Linked DNA regions of Methylorubrum extorquens. Each later gene encodes a partner of the first gene's protein in a complex. Links are inferred from orthologs where the notes say so. Each region holds a gene or a part of one and is shown in the gene's direction. Other genes may lie near its edges. The genes, in order: dnaG and J2W78_RS09585.

What was found.
Region 2: the proteins of dnaG (region 1) and J2W78_RS09585 are in contact, whole or in part, in a crystal structure (PDB 2R6A), measured with the Geobacillus stearothermophilus proteins. The link is inferred for Methylorubrum extorquens from one-to-one orthologs. Residues at the interface, in WP_049624496.1 of Geobacillus stearothermophilus: Lys456, Leu457, Leu458, Pro459, Ala460, Asn463, Ala464, Leu467, Leu535, Leu536, Ile537, Ala538, Gln544, Glu545, Asp548, Tyr549, His552; in WP_033016901.1 of Geobacillus stearothermophilus: Ser13, Glu15, Ala16, Gln18, Glu91, Leu92, Asp94, Ala95, Val96, Pro97, Thr98, Ala99, Ala100, Asn101, Tyr104, Tyr105, Ile108.

What each region holds. Positions count from the first base shown.
Region 1 is NZ_JALJXF010000001.1:401,704-408,570, forward strand. What follows is about bases 3,975-6,867. They hold dnaG (DNA primase), read left to right. Parts: upstream 3,975-4,403; coding sequence 4,404-6,332; downstream 6,333-6,867. Other genes in these bases: J2W78_RS01995 (SMP-30/gluconolactonase/LRE family protein), read right to left, coding at 3,975-4,269; rpoD (RNA polymerase sigma factor RpoD), read left to right, coding at 6,534-6,867. In the rest of the region: J2W78_RS01975 (hypothetical protein), read right to left, coding at 1-80; carA (glutamine-hydrolyzing carbamoyl-phosphate synthase small subunit), read right to left, coding at 211-1,461; J2W78_RS01985 (GatB/YqeY domain-containing protein), read left to right, coding at 1,652-2,110; J2W78_RS01990 (major royal jelly family protein), read right to left, coding at 2,120-3,286; more of J2W78_RS01995, read right to left, coding at 3,283-3,974. UniProt on the Escherichia coli protein: RNA polymerase that catalyzes the synthesis of short RNA molecules used as primers for DNA polymerase during DNA replication.
Region 2 is NZ_JALJXF010000001.1:2,031,823-2,038,668, forward strand. What follows is about bases 1,873-4,744. They hold J2W78_RS09585 (replicative DNA helicase), read left to right. Parts: upstream 1,873-2,500; coding sequence 2,501-3,988; downstream 3,989-4,744. Other genes in these bases: rplI (50S ribosomal protein L9), read left to right, coding at 1,873-2,133; alr (alanine racemase), read left to right, coding at 4,053-4,744. Also shown: rpsF (30S ribosomal protein S6), read left to right, coding at 1-92; rpsR (30S ribosomal protein S18), read left to right, coding at 95-349; J2W78_RS09575 (DUF2232 domain-containing protein), read left to right, coding at 486-1,523; more of rplI, read left to right, coding at 1,561-1,872; more of alr, read left to right, coding at 4,745-5,174; DNA repair protein RadA, read left to right, coding at 5,221-6,651; J2W78_RS09600 (SCO family protein), read right to left, coding at 6,680-6,846. UniProt on the Escherichia coli protein: The main replicative DNA helicase, it participates in initiation and elongation during chromosome replication. Travels ahead of the DNA replisome, separating dsDNA into templates for DNA synthesis.

The sequences.
Region 1 (6,867 bases):
AGGCCGACCGCCACGCCGAGGTGGAAGGTGAACAGGCGATGCAGGCGCGAGAAGTCGTCGCGCGCGTCGTCGAGCGTCATCCGGCAAGCCCCCAATGTGTCCGGCCGCTGATTCTTGTCCGATCCGGCCATGAACCAGGGGATGGGGGGCAAGGTTGGATTTTTTGTGACGCTGCCGGGAACGGCGGCGCTGGGCCGCCGTTTCAGCCTGTTACGCCGCCGTCTCGGGGCGGTTCTCGCGCATCAGCTTCACGAAGCGCTCGAACAGGTAGTGGCTGTCACGCGGGCCCGGAGAGGCTTCCGGGTGGTGCTGCACCGAGAAGGCCGGGCGGTCGGTCAGTGACAGCCCGCAATTCGATCCGTCGAACAGCGAAACGTGGGTCTCGACTGCGGTGTCGGGCAAGCTTTTCGGATCGACCGCGAAGCCGTGGTTCATCGAGACGATTTCGACCTTGCCGGTGGTGTGGTCCTTCACCGGATGATTCGCGCCGTGATGGCCCTGACCCATCTTCACCGTGCGCCCGCCGAGCGCGAGGCCCATGAGCTGGTGGCCGAGGCAGATGCCGAAGGTCGGCACCCGCTCATCCAAGAGCTTGCGGATCACCGGCACGGCGTACTCGCCGGTCGCGGCCGGGTCACCGGGGCCGTTGGAGAGGAACACGCCGTCCGGCTTCAAGGCCAGGATGTCCTCGGCCTTGGTCGTCGCCGGCACCACCGTCACGTCGCAGCCGGCTTCCGCGAGCAGGCGCAGGATGTTGCGCTTCACGCCGTAATCGATGGCGACCACCTTCAAGCCCTGGCCCGGCGCCCGCGAGCCGTAGCCGCCCTTCACCGCCCAGACGGTCTCGGTCCAGGCCGTGGTCTCGCGGGAGGTCACCGGCGGCACGAGGTCGAGACCTTCCATCGGCGCGAGCGCCGCCGCGCGGCGTTGAAGCGCCTCGCGGTCGAACTTGCCCTCGGGATCGTTGGCGATCACGGCGTTGGGCATGCCGCGGTCCCGGATCAGCGCGGTCAGCGCCCGCGTGTCGATCCCGGTGATGCCGACGATGCCGCGAGCCTTGAGCCAGCCGTCGAGATGCGAGGAGGAGCGCCAGTTCGACGGCTTGGTGACGGCCGAGGCGATCACCGCCCCGCGCACGCCGGAGGCCGGCGCCGCTTCGAGGCTCTCCAGATCCTCGTCGTTGGTGCCGACATTGCCGATATGCGGGAAGGTGAAGGTCACGATCTGCCCGGCATAGGACGGGTCGGTCAGGATCTCCTGATAGCCCGTCATCGCCGTGTTGAAGCAGACCTCGCCGTCGGCCGCACCGGTCTGGCCGATGCCGAAGCCTTCGAGCACGGTGCCGTCGGCCAGCACGAGCAGCGCCGTCACCAGCGGTTCGCTCCAGGGCTCGGGTGCCTTGGGTTCCGGGTTCGTGCGCGCGGGATCGGCGCGCAGGGTCGCGGGTTCGTCTTGCAGCATGGGTCCGATCCGGCTTATGTCCGCCGCCTCGCGCGGCCGCTCATTCGGGCCGCGGGGCAAGGCGATATCTCTGCGGGGCTCATAGCGAGCCGGCCGCGCCCGGGTCAATCTGGGCGCGGACTCAGCCGTGCGCAATGCCCTGGACGGATTGGACGTCCGCATCGAAACAGCCGACGGGAGTCATAGCACCATGCTGCGCGAGCGCATCACCGCCGAAATGAAAGCGGCCATGAAGGCCGGCGAGAAGCAGAAGCTCTCGACCGTGCGCATGATCCAGGCCGCACTCAAGGACCGCGACATCGCCGCGCGCGGCGAGGGTAAGCCTGAGACGAGCGAAGACGAAATCCTCGCGCTCCTCCAGAAGATGATCAAGCAGCGCCAGGAGGCCGCGGGCGTCTACGAGCAGGGCGGCCGGCCCGAACTCGCCGAGAGCGAGCGTGCGGAAGCCGAGATCATCCAGACCTTCCTGCCGCAGCAACTGGACGAGGCCGAGACCCGTACGGCGATCGCCGACGCCATCGCCGAGACCGGTGCCGAGAGCCCGAAGGACATGGGCAAGGTGATCGCCGCGCTGAAGGGCAAGTATACCGGCCGGATGGATTTCGGCCGTGCGAGCGCGCTGGTGAAGGACGCGCTGGCGGGCAAGTAACCTTCCCCGTCACGCCGGTCCGGCATCGATCCGCATGCGGAAGATCGCGTAGGGCGGCTCCTGCCGGTCGGTGCCGCCGTTATGTTCCGGGCGGCGGTTGGCTTGGGCGGACGACAGGTAGAGCCAGCCGTCCGCCGTGATCCAGAACGTGTCCGGCCAGATCAGGCGCGGGTCGGTGGCGATGACCTCGACCCGGCCATCCGGGTCGCGCCGGCCCATGCCGTTGAACTCCTGCAGGCTGAGGTAAACCCGGTCGCGCGAATCGGCGGCGAGCCCGCCGGTCAGGCCCTTCTCGCCGAGATCCGTCACCGTGTCCGCCACCGCGGCGTCGTCCTTGCCGGCATCGAGCAGGGCGGCCGTCTCGACCGCGTAGAGGCGCCGGCTCATCAGCGGCGTGTAGTAGAGCCGCGCACCGTCGGGGCTCAGCGCGATGCCGTTGGCGCCGCCCTTGATCGGGCTCGTCGTGCCGTCGGGCTCGCGCTTCAGCAGCACACGGCCTTCGACGATCTTGAGGATGTCGGGCACCGATTGCGTGCTGGCATGCTCTGCGAGCCGCCGCACCGCGCGCCCAGTTGCCAGATCGACGGCGATCAGCGCGCCCGCGCCGGTCTGGCCCTGATCGGTGATGTAGGCCGCCTCGCGTCCCGGCCGTACATCGACCCGCAGGTCGTTGAGCGAGGAGGTCTTCGTCACGACCGATTGCAGCGGAATCGTGCGCACGACCGAGTTCGTCGTCGGATCGATGCAGACGAGCTTGGCCGCACCCGGCACCGGCTCTCCCGACGAGGCCATCAGCCCGGCATCGAGCAGCCAGAGGCGATTTTGCCGGTCGAACACGCCGTTGGGGACGTGGAACAGCGTCTCGGCGGGCAGCGCCGGATCGGGCCGGTTCGCCGCTTCGCTCGGATAGGGCACGACCCGCCCGTCCGGAAACACCTCGCCGGCCGTGAACACCGTCTTCTCGTCGAAGCGCGGCATGAACAGGAACATCCGGCCGTCGGCGGAGAGCGTCAGCCCGGTCGGCGTCGTCGGTGCCTGCGCGGCCACCACGAGGTCTAAGGTCCCGACCGGCCCGGTCGCCGCTTGAGCGTGGGCCGGCCTCGCCGCCATCGTCCGTGCGGCGGCCAAAGCCGCGGTGCTGGCGAGCAGCGTGCGCCGCGCGAAGCGAATCGTCATGGGCGGCTCCCCCCTGAGCCGGTCGCGGCGCCGCGCACCTTGGTCTCGACGGCGAGCACCCGCTTGCCCGCGCAGAGGAATAGTCGCCGCCCGTCCGGCCCGCCGAAGGCGATGTTGGCGCAGGGGCCCTCGGTCGGGATGTGTCCGACCGGGCGGCCGTCGGCCGACCAGATCCGCACGCCGTCGCCCGTGCCGGCATAGACCCGTCCGTCGGTATCGACCTTCACCCCGTCCGGCACGCCCTTCGAGACGGTTGCGAGGACGCGTTCGTTCGATAGCTGTCCGTCCGCGACGTCGAAGGCGCGGATCTCACCGGCCGCCCCTTCGCGGGTGCCCGACTCGCAGATGTAGAGAATACGCTCGTCGGGCGAGAAGGCGAGCCCGTTGGGCTGCACGAACCGATCCGTGGCGACGGCGAGCGACCCATCGGGGGTGAGGCGGAAGACGAAGCGGCCCTTCTGCTCGGACGGGCGCGGCTTGCCCTCTTCGGCCTGATCGATGCCGTAGGTGGGATCGGTGAACCAGATCGCGCCGTCGCGGGCGACCACGACGTCGTTGGGCGCATTGAGTCGCCCTCCATTGTAACGGTCCGCCAGCACGGTGATGGCGCCGTCGGTCTCCCGCCGCACGATTCGCGAGGTGCGGTGCTCGCAGGTGACGAGGTGGCCCTGCGTATCGAGGGTGTTGCCGTTGGCGTTGTTGGAGGGCTCGCGAAACACGTCCGCGCGGCCACCCTCGCGGATCAGCATCATCCGGTTGCGCCGCACGTCGCTGAAGATCAGTCCGCCGAGGGACGGCGCCCAGACCGGCCCCTCGCACCATTCACCCTCGTCATACAGCGTTTCCACGCGGGCCGAGGGATCGAGCACCGCCGAGAGATCGTCGGCGGCCCGCGCCCGGGAGGCGAGCGCGCCGAACAGGGCGAGGCCGAGAAGCGGGCGGCGTGCGATGCCGCGGCGGGTGAGCGAGGGCAATTCCGTCATCGGGCGAAAAACGCATCGCCCCGGCGAAAGCTCCGCGCGACAAGCTTTAAGACTCCGGCAGGTCCGCCGCGCTAGACTGCCTGCCGCAAGGCCGGTCCTGAACGTCCACGCGATCCGCTTCCAGCAGAGTCACCGTGCGCTACCCGCCCCACATCCTCGAAGAGATCCGTGCCCGCGTGCCCACCTCCGAGGTGGTCGGCCGGCGCGTGCGGCTGAAGAAGGCCGGCCGCGAGTGGCGCGGCCTGTCGCCGTTCAATTCGGAGAAGACGCCCTCGTTCTACGTGAACGACCAGAAGCAGTTCTACCACTGCTTCTCCTCCGGCAAGCACGGCGACATCTTCAAATTCGTCATGGAAACGGAAGGCTTGAGCTTCCCCGAGGCGGTCGAGCGACTGGCCGGCGAGGCAGGCGTCGCCCTGCCGAAGATGACGGTCGAGAACGAGCAGGCCGAGGAGCGGCGCAAGGGCGCCCTCGAAGTCATGGAACTGGCCGCCGCCTACTTCGAGGAGCAGTTGCGGGGGCCGGCGGGCGGAGAGGCGCGGGCCTATCTCGACCGACGGGCCCTGGGCGAGGCGACGCGCAAGACGTTCCGGCTCGGCTATTCGCTGCCCGGTCGCTACGCCCTGCGCGATTTCCTCGCGGGCAAGGGGGTCGACCGCGACCTGATGCTGGAACTCGGGCTGCTCGCGGCGCCCGAGGGAGTGAACGTCCCCTACGACAAGTTCCGCGACCGGATCATGTTTCCGATCCTCGACGTCCGCGGCCGCGTCGTCGCCTTCGGCGGCCGGGCGATGCAAGCCGAGGCCAAGGCGAAGTACATGAACTCGCCGGAGACGCCGCTCTTCCACAAGGGGCGGATGCTCTACAACCTCCATGCCGCCCGCAGGAGCGCGCACGACCGGAGCCGGATCGTCGCGGTGGAGGGCTATGTCGACGTCATCGCCATGACGCTGGCCGGCTACCCCGAGACGGTGGCGCCGCTCGGCACGGCGCTGACCGAGGATCAGCTCGCCCTGCTCTGGCGCCATGCCGACGAGCCGATTCTGTGCTTCGACGGTGACGGGGCGGGCCAGCGCGCCGCCTTCCGCGCGCTCGACGTGGCCCTGCCGATGCTGGAGCCCGGCAAGTCCCTGCGCATCGCGATGCTGCCCCAGGGGCAGGACCCGGACGACCTGATGCGCTCCGGCGGTCCCCCTGCGATCGAGGCGGTGCTTTCGGCCGCGCGACCGCTCGTCGAGATGCTGTGGGCGCGAGAAGCCGAGGCGGGGACCCTCGAGACGCCGGAGCGCCGGGCCGGACTCGCTCGAACCCTGCGGGAGGCGGTGGCCGGCATTCGCGACGAGACCGTGCGCCGCTTCTATCGCGACGATATCGAGGGGCGGCTGCGGGGCCTGTCCGGCGGGGCTAGTGGCGGGTTTTCCGGCGGACGCACCGAGCGCGCGGCCGGCGGCCGTCCGGCGAGCCCGCGCGGCGCCCCGTTCCAGCGCCGGCCCCGCCCCGGCGATCCGCCGCCGTCGCCCCGCATCACCACGGGCTTCAACCCGCTGCTGAAGACGGCGGCCCCCATGCCGGCTGCGGGCGGGCGGGCGGCCAAGCGCGAGGCGATGATCGTCATGAGCCTGCTCGCGCACCCGGAGCTGCTCGGGATCGAGGAGGAGGCGCTCGCGGCCCTCGAACTGATGAACCCGGATGCCCGCGCGCTCCGCACTCTCCTGCTCGACCGGGCGGCGGAGGCCGGCACCCCGGAAGCCGAATTGATGGAGGCGCGGCTGCGTCGTGCGGGGCTGGAAGAGGCCCATGCCCGGCTGCTTGCCCTGGTCAGCTCCGGCGACCGCTGGACGCTCGATCCGAACGCCGACCCGCAGCGTCTCGAACAGACCCTGCATCAGGCCGTGATCTTGCACCGGCAGACGGGAGCGCTACATAGCGAACTTCACCAAGCTGAAAGAGCTCTTGCCGAGGACGGATCCGAGGCCAATTTCGCGTGGCTATGCGACGTGCAACAGCAATTGGCAGTGATCGCTGCGGCCGAGGCGGAAGCGGAGGTCTCTCATGAGGAATGAATTCGCGTCGGCGTGACCGTAGGGTGACGGCGGCGAGGGGCCGACTTGGTTAACGGTCGGTCAACGCACGGCAAGTTAAAGCGGATGCAACGAGAATCGGCGCGGGCACTCGACAAGCGCGCCATTCCAAGACATTGCGACGGGTCTTTCGCGGAGCGCGGGCTCAGCCTGCGGCGCCGCCACGAGAACAATAGGCTGAGCATGGCAACGAAGGCAACCGAGCGGGACGATGCGGACGCCGCCCAGGATCAACCGACGGACGGCCCGCTCCTTGACCTGACGGATGCCGCCGTCAAGCGGATGGTCAAGCTCGCGAAGAAGCGCGGTTACGTCACCTACGAAGAGATCAACGAGGTCCTCCCGGACGGTCAGGTCGACGGCGACCAGATCGAGGATGTTCTCGCGCAGCTCGACGACATGGGCATCCGTGTGGTCGAGGCGGAGGAATCCGAAGAGGCCGCGCCCGAGGCCAAGGCCAACGGAGAGGCCTCCGAGGAGGAGGAGAGTGCCGAGGGCGGCGAGGTTGCCGAGACCT
Region 2 (6,846 bases), 1.6 Mb from region 1 along the record:
GCCGCCGCGACGACGACTTCGGTGGCGGCGACCGTAGTGATCGCGGCGACCGCGGCGACCGTCCCGAGCGCAACTTCGGCGGGGAGAACTGATCATGGCATTCGGTGCTGGTGGTGGCGGCGGTGGCCGTCGTCCGTTCTTCCGTCGTCGCAAGAGCTGCCCGTTCTCGGGCGAGAACGCTCCCAAGATCGACTACAAGGACGTGAAGCTGCTCTCCCGCTACGTCTCGGAGCGCGGCAAGATCGTTCCCTCGCGCATCACGGCGGTTTCGGCCAAGAAGCAGCGCGAGCTTGCCCAGGCGATCAAGCGCTCGCGCTTCCTCGGCCTGCTGCCCTACGTCATCAAGTAGGGTTTTCTGCCGGCCCTCACGGGGGCCGGCCATCACCGTGAGGGCGGCCTTTCCGAAAAGGGGCCGTCCGATCGTTGGGGCCTCGTTTCTTAGCCCCTAACCCTGCCCATCACGGGACAGCGGGACAGCGGACCTTATGACCAAGGACATTCCCGTCGGCGCCGGTGCCGGCCTCGTGGCGGCGCTGCTGTTCGGCGTGCTGCTCAAGGCCACGACGCTCTCGATCCTTCTCTACCTGCTCGCCCCGCTGCCGATCCTCATCGTCGGCCTGGGCTGGAGCCATCGTGCGGCGCTCGCCGCCGTCGTTGCGGGTGGGTTGGCGCTCGCGCTCTTCATCTCGCCCTATCTCGGCCTTGCCTTCGCGGCCTACCTCGCCATCCCCGCGTGGTGGCTCGCCTATCTCGCCCTGCTCGGCCGGCCGAACGCGGACGGCACGATCGAGTGGTATCCCACCGGGCGCCTGCTCGCCTGGGTCGCCGGCACCGCAGCGCTCGCCTTCATCGCCATCGCCGTCATCGCCTCGCCCGACTACGACACCTTTCGCACGCAGCTCACCACGATGAGCCGCCGGATCGTGCAGGTTCAGGTGCAGCGCGGCCGGATTCCCGCCCCTCCCCCGAGCGGCACCGCGAACGAGACCCCGGCCGGGAACGCTGAGCCCGCCGACGCGTCGCCGCAGGCTGGTGCGCCGACCGACGAGCCGCAGAAGGCCGACGACCTCGCCAGCGAGGTCGCCGACGCGCTGGCGACTGTCGCGCCCGCGATCGCCGCCCAGGGTCTCACGATCCTGTTCACCTTCTACCTCTGGGCCGCCGCCCGCATCGTGCAGATCTCGGGGCGCCTGCTCCGGCCCTGGCCCGACCTCCCCTCCACGATGATGCCGCGGTCCACGCTGCTGGTCTTCGCCGCCGCCCTGACGCTGGCGATGGTGCCCGGCTATCCCGGCGCGCTCGGCATCGCCCTGATCGGCGCGTTCAGTGCGGCCTTCGCGCTCCAGGGGCTCGCCGCCTTCCATGACCGCAGCCGCGGCCGGCCGGGGCGTTTCGCCCTGCTCGCCGGCCTCTACGTTCTGCTGTTCCTCACGCAAGGGGTGGCCATGCTCGCCCTGATCCTGTTCGGCATTGCCGATACCGCCCTCGACCGGCGCCGCCCGAAAGCTCGCGGCGACGCCTGATCGTACCCGCTTCCAAGCAACCTCAAGGAGAAGCCCCATGGAAGTCATCCTGCTCGAACGCGTCGCTAAGCTCGGCCAGATGGGCGAGACCGTGAACGTGCGTCCCGGCTACGCCCGCAACTTCCTGCTCGCCCGCGGCAAGGCCCTGCGCGCCACCGAGAACAACAAGAAGCATTTCGAGGCCCAGCGCGCCCAGCTCGAAGCCCGCAACCTCGAGCGCCGCAACGAGGCCCAGACGGTGGCCGAGAAGCTCGACGGCCAGAGCTTCGTGCTGATCCGCCAGTCCGGCGAGACCGGTGTGCTCTACGGCTCGGTCTCGACCCGCGACCTCGCCGAGGTCGTCACCAAGGAGGGCTTCAGCGTCGAGCGCGGCCAGTTCGTGCTCAACCAGCCGATCAAGACGCTGGGCCTGCACACCGTGCCGGTGACGCTCCACCCCGAGGTCGAGGTGAAGGTGACCGTCAACATCGCCCGTTCGCCGGAAGAGGCCGAGCGTCAGGCCCGCGGCGAGTCGGTGACCGAGCGCGAGCAGTTCAACCTCGACGACCTCGGCCTCGAAGTCGGCCAGGCGCTCGCCGATGCCGGCGAGGGCGCCGACGACCGCGGCTAAGTCCGGGATTGCGAAGGGATCATCCCTTCGCCGGGGGATCGGGGCAGCGCCCCGATCTCTTCCAAGGCTCCGCCCTGGACCCGCGAAAGGGCTTACCCTTTCGAACCCCCTGACAGCCGCATAAGCGGTGGAGAACGGGGATGCGCCGGCCTCCGGCGTTGACTTGTTCTCAATTCGTTCCAGCATGACGCCCGCGATTCCCGTTGCCGGGAGCCGCGGGCGTCTCGCGTTTCGGCACCCGTGGCATGAGCGTCGCAGCCGCCTCCGGTGAGGTCGGCTAAGGAAGGCTTCACCATCCCGAGGCAAGGTCCGGCGGGCATGAAACGGGGCGGCCAGCCCGCCCGCATCGGAGCGACGGACAAGCGCCATGGCCCTGCCCAACGCCCTCACGGCCAATCTCGAGACGGTGCAGCCCGAATACCGGGTGCCGCCGCACAACATCGACGCGGAGCAGGCCCTGCTCGGCGCGATCATGGTCAACAACGACGCCTATTACCGTGTCTCGGACTTCCTGCTGCCCGAGCACTTCATGGAGGCGGTGCACCGCCAGATCTTCGAGGTCTCGGTCTCGCTGATCAAGGCGGGCAAGCTCGCCACGCCGATCACGCTCAAGACCTATCTCGGCGACATCGACCTCGGCGGCGTCACGCCGATGCAGTACCTCGCGCGGCTGGCGGCCGAGGCGACCACCGTCATCAACGCGGGCGAGTACGGCCGCACCATCTACGATCTGGCGATCCGCCGCCGCCTCATCACCATCGGCGAGGATCTGGTCAACGGCGCCTACGAGGCGCCCGTCGAGTCGAGGCCCCGCGACCAGATCGAGGCGACCGAGCGCCGGCTCTACGAGCTGGCCGAATCCGGCAAGTACGACGGCGGCTTCCAGAAATTCTCCGACGCGCTGACCGCGGCCATCGACATGGCGGCCAAAGCCTACCAGCGCGACGGCAAGCTCTCGGGCATCTCCACGGGGCTCACCGACCTCGACGCCAAGATGGGCGGGCTGCAGCCCTCCGACCTCATCATCCTCGCGGGGCGCCCGGCCATGGGCAAGACCTCGCTCGTGACCAACATCGCCTTCAACATCGCCAAGGCCTATCGCGGCGAGAAGCAGCCCGACGGCACCATGCAGACCGTCAACGGCGGCATCGTCGGCTTCTTCTCGCTCGAAATGTCGGCCGAGCAATTGGCGACCCGTATCATCGCCGAGCAGTCCGGCGTGCCGTCCTACAAGATCCGCCGCGGCGACATCCGCCCGGAGGACTTCTACAAGATCACCGACGCCGCCCGGGACATGCAGACGATCCCGTTCTACATCGACCAGACCGGCGGCATCTCGATCGCCCAGCTCGCCGCCCGCGCGCGCCGCCTCAAGCGCCAGAAGGGCCTCGACCTCCTCATCATCGACTATCTCCAGCTCCTCTCCGGCTCCGGCAAGAAGAGCGACAACCGCGTGCAGGAGATGACCGAGATCACCACCGGCATGAAGGCTCTGGCCAAGGAGCTGGCGGTGCCGATCATCGGCCTGTCGCAGCTCTCGCGTCAGGTCGAGAACCGCGACGACAAGCGGCCCCAGCTCTCCGACCTGCGCGAATCCGGCTCGATCGAGCAGGACGCCGACGTGGTGATGTTCGTGTTCCGCGAGGAGTATTACGTCGGCAACAAGAAGCCGCGCGAGGGCACGGAGGAGTTCTTCGCCTGGGAGGCCGAGATGCAGCGCGTCCACGGCAAGGCCGAAGTCATCCTGGGCAAGCAGCGCCACGGCCCGACCGGCACGGTGGAGTTGCAGTTCGACGCCAACATCACCCGGTTCTCGAACCTGGCGCAGAGCGACCGGATGCCGGAGCAGATGTGATATCGGTGGCCGGATCGACGGTCCGGTCCCGTCTCCGCCGGGGCGTTCCCCGCAGGAGTCTGTCATAGCGCCCCTAGAATCCCTCCCGGAAAACCCGACCACGGGCGATCCATTCCCGAGCGACCACGGCGCCCGCCTGACGGTCGATCTCTCGGCCGTGGTGGCGAACTGGCGGACGCTTGCGGCCTGCGCACCGCGGGCCGAGTGCGGTGCCGTGGTGAAGGCGGATGCCTATGGCTGCGGGCTCTCGGCGGTCGCACCCGCCCTGTGGCGGGCGGGCTGCCGGACGTTCTTCGTGGCGCATCTCTCCGAGGGGATCGCCGCGCGCGCCGCGCTGCCGGACGCCGCGCTCTACGTGCTCAACGGTCTGCCGCCCGGCAGCGCGGAGAGGTTCTGCGCCCACCGCCTGCGCCCGGTCCTGGGAGACGTGCAAGAACTCGCCGAGTGGGCCGAGGCCACGCAGGGCGTGTGGCCGGCCGCGCTCCATATCGATACCGGCATGAACCGGCTCGGCCTCTCCGTGGCGGAGGCTCTGGCGCTGGCCGGCGATCCGGTGATCGCGCGGGCCGGCATCGACCTCGTGATGAGCCATCTCGTCAGCGCGGAACTGCCCGGCGATCCGCTCAACGCGCGCCAAGCCGCCGATTTCGCTTCGGTGAGGGCGGCCTTTCCGCAGATGCGCGCCTCGCTCGCCAATTCCTCGGGCACCTGCCTCGCGGACGACGCCCGCCACGACCTGCTGCGGCCGGGCTATTCGCTCTTCGGCGGCAATCCGGAGCCGGGCCAACCCAATCCGATGCGGCCGGTGGTGCGGCTGGAGGCGACGATCCTGCAGGTCCGCGACGTCGAGGCCGGCGCGACCTGCGGCTACAACGGACGCTGGCAGGCCCCTGCCCCGCGCCGGCTGGCCACACTCTCGCTCGGCTATGCCGACGGTTATCCCCGCTCGGCCAGCAATCGCGGCCACGCGCTGGTCGGCGGCGTGCCCTGCCCGATCGTCGGCCTGATCTCGATGGACCTCATCATCCTCGACGTCACCGACGCACCGCAGGCCCGGCGCGGCGGCAAAGCCACGCTGATCGGCGATAGGCTCGACATCGACACGGTGGGCCACGCCGCCGGCACCATCGGCTACGAGATCCTGACGGGGCTGGGTTCCCGTTATGTTCGCTCTTATGTAGAGTGACGAACAGCCGTCCCGCCGGTCTCCTTCACAGACACCCCCTCCCCGAATGGCCAAGATCCAACAGACCTTCGTCTGCCAGTCCTGCGGGGCGGTCTACAACCGCTGGCGCGGGCGCTGCGAGGCCTGCAACGGCTGGAACACGATCCAGGAGGAGGTCGCCTCCACCGGTCCGCAATCGGGCCCGGCGGCGACCCGGCCCTCGCGGGCGCGCGGCCGCGTCTTCCCCCTCGAAGGCCTGACCGGCGAGGCCAAGGAGGCGCCACGCACGCCGTCCGGCATCAACGAACTCGACCGCGTCACCGGCGGCGGCTTCGTGCGCGGCTCGGTGATCCTGCTCGGCGGCGATCCCGGCATCGGCAAGTCGACGCTGCTGATGCAGGCCTCCGCCGCCATGGCCAAGAGCGGGGAACGCGTCGCCTACATCTCCGGCGAGGAGGCGGTGGGGCAGGTGCGCCTGCGCGCCGAGCGCCTCGGGCTGGCGGGGCACCCGGTGGAGTTGGCCGCGCAAACGAATGTCGAGGACATCGTCGAGACGCTGTCGCAGGGCCACCCGCCGGCGCTCGTCATCATCGACTCGATCCAGACCATGTGGACCGAGACGGTGGAATCGGCGCCCGGCACCGTCACCCAGGTGCGCTCCTCCGCCCAGGCCCTGATCCGATTCGCCAAGACCACGGGCACGGCCGTCATCCTCGTCGGCCACGTCACCAAGGACGGGCAGATCGCGGGCCCGCGCGTGGTCGAGCACATGGTCGATGCGGTCGCCTCGTTCGAGGGCGACCAGGGCCACCATTTCCGCATCCTGCGCGCCGTGAAGAACCGCTTCGGGCCGACCGACGAGATCGGCGTGTTCGAGATGACCGATGCCGGGCTCGCCGAGGTGCCCAACCCCTCCGCCCTGTTCCTGGCCGGGCGCGACCACGCAGCACCCGGCACCGCCGTCTTTGCCGGAATGGAGGGCACGCGCCCGCTGCTGGTCGAGATCCAGGCGCTCGTCGCCCCCTCCTCGCTCGGCATGCCGCGCCGCGCCGTGGTGGGCTGGGATCCCAACCGCCTGTCGATGGTGCTCGCCGTGCTGGAGGCCCATGGCGGCATCCGGCTCGGAGGGCACGACGTCTACCTCAACGTCGCCGGGGGCCTGCGCATCACCGAACCCGCCGCGGATCTCGCGGTGGCCGCCGCGCTCGTCTCCTCGCTCTCGGGCGCGGCTTTGCCCTCCGACTCGGTCTATTTCGGCGAACTCGGCCTGTCGGGCGCGGTGCGGCCGGTCTCGCAGGCGCCGGCCCGGTTGAAGGAGGCGTTGAAGCTCGGCTTCGGTAAGGCGATCACGCCGCAGGGCCGGGGCGAGACGGGCGACCGTGCCCTGCCGACGGACGCGTTGCGCCACATCGCCGACCTCGTGGCCGGCATCGCCTCGGGCGCGCCGCGCAAGAGCGGGGGGCGGCCCCGGGCCGTGCGGTTCGAGGAAGAGATGTAGCGCGGGCCCGACCGGATCAGAGGGCGTCCTATTCGGGCGCGGGCCGTGCGGCGAGATGCGGCCGCAGGATCGTCAGCATCCGCTCGGCCGAGGTGCCGGGCGGGAAGAAGCCGAGATAGGCGCCCGACCGATCCATCAGGTAGACGAAGGCGGAATGTTCGATGGCGCGGCCGCCGTCGGACCCTGCAATCCGCG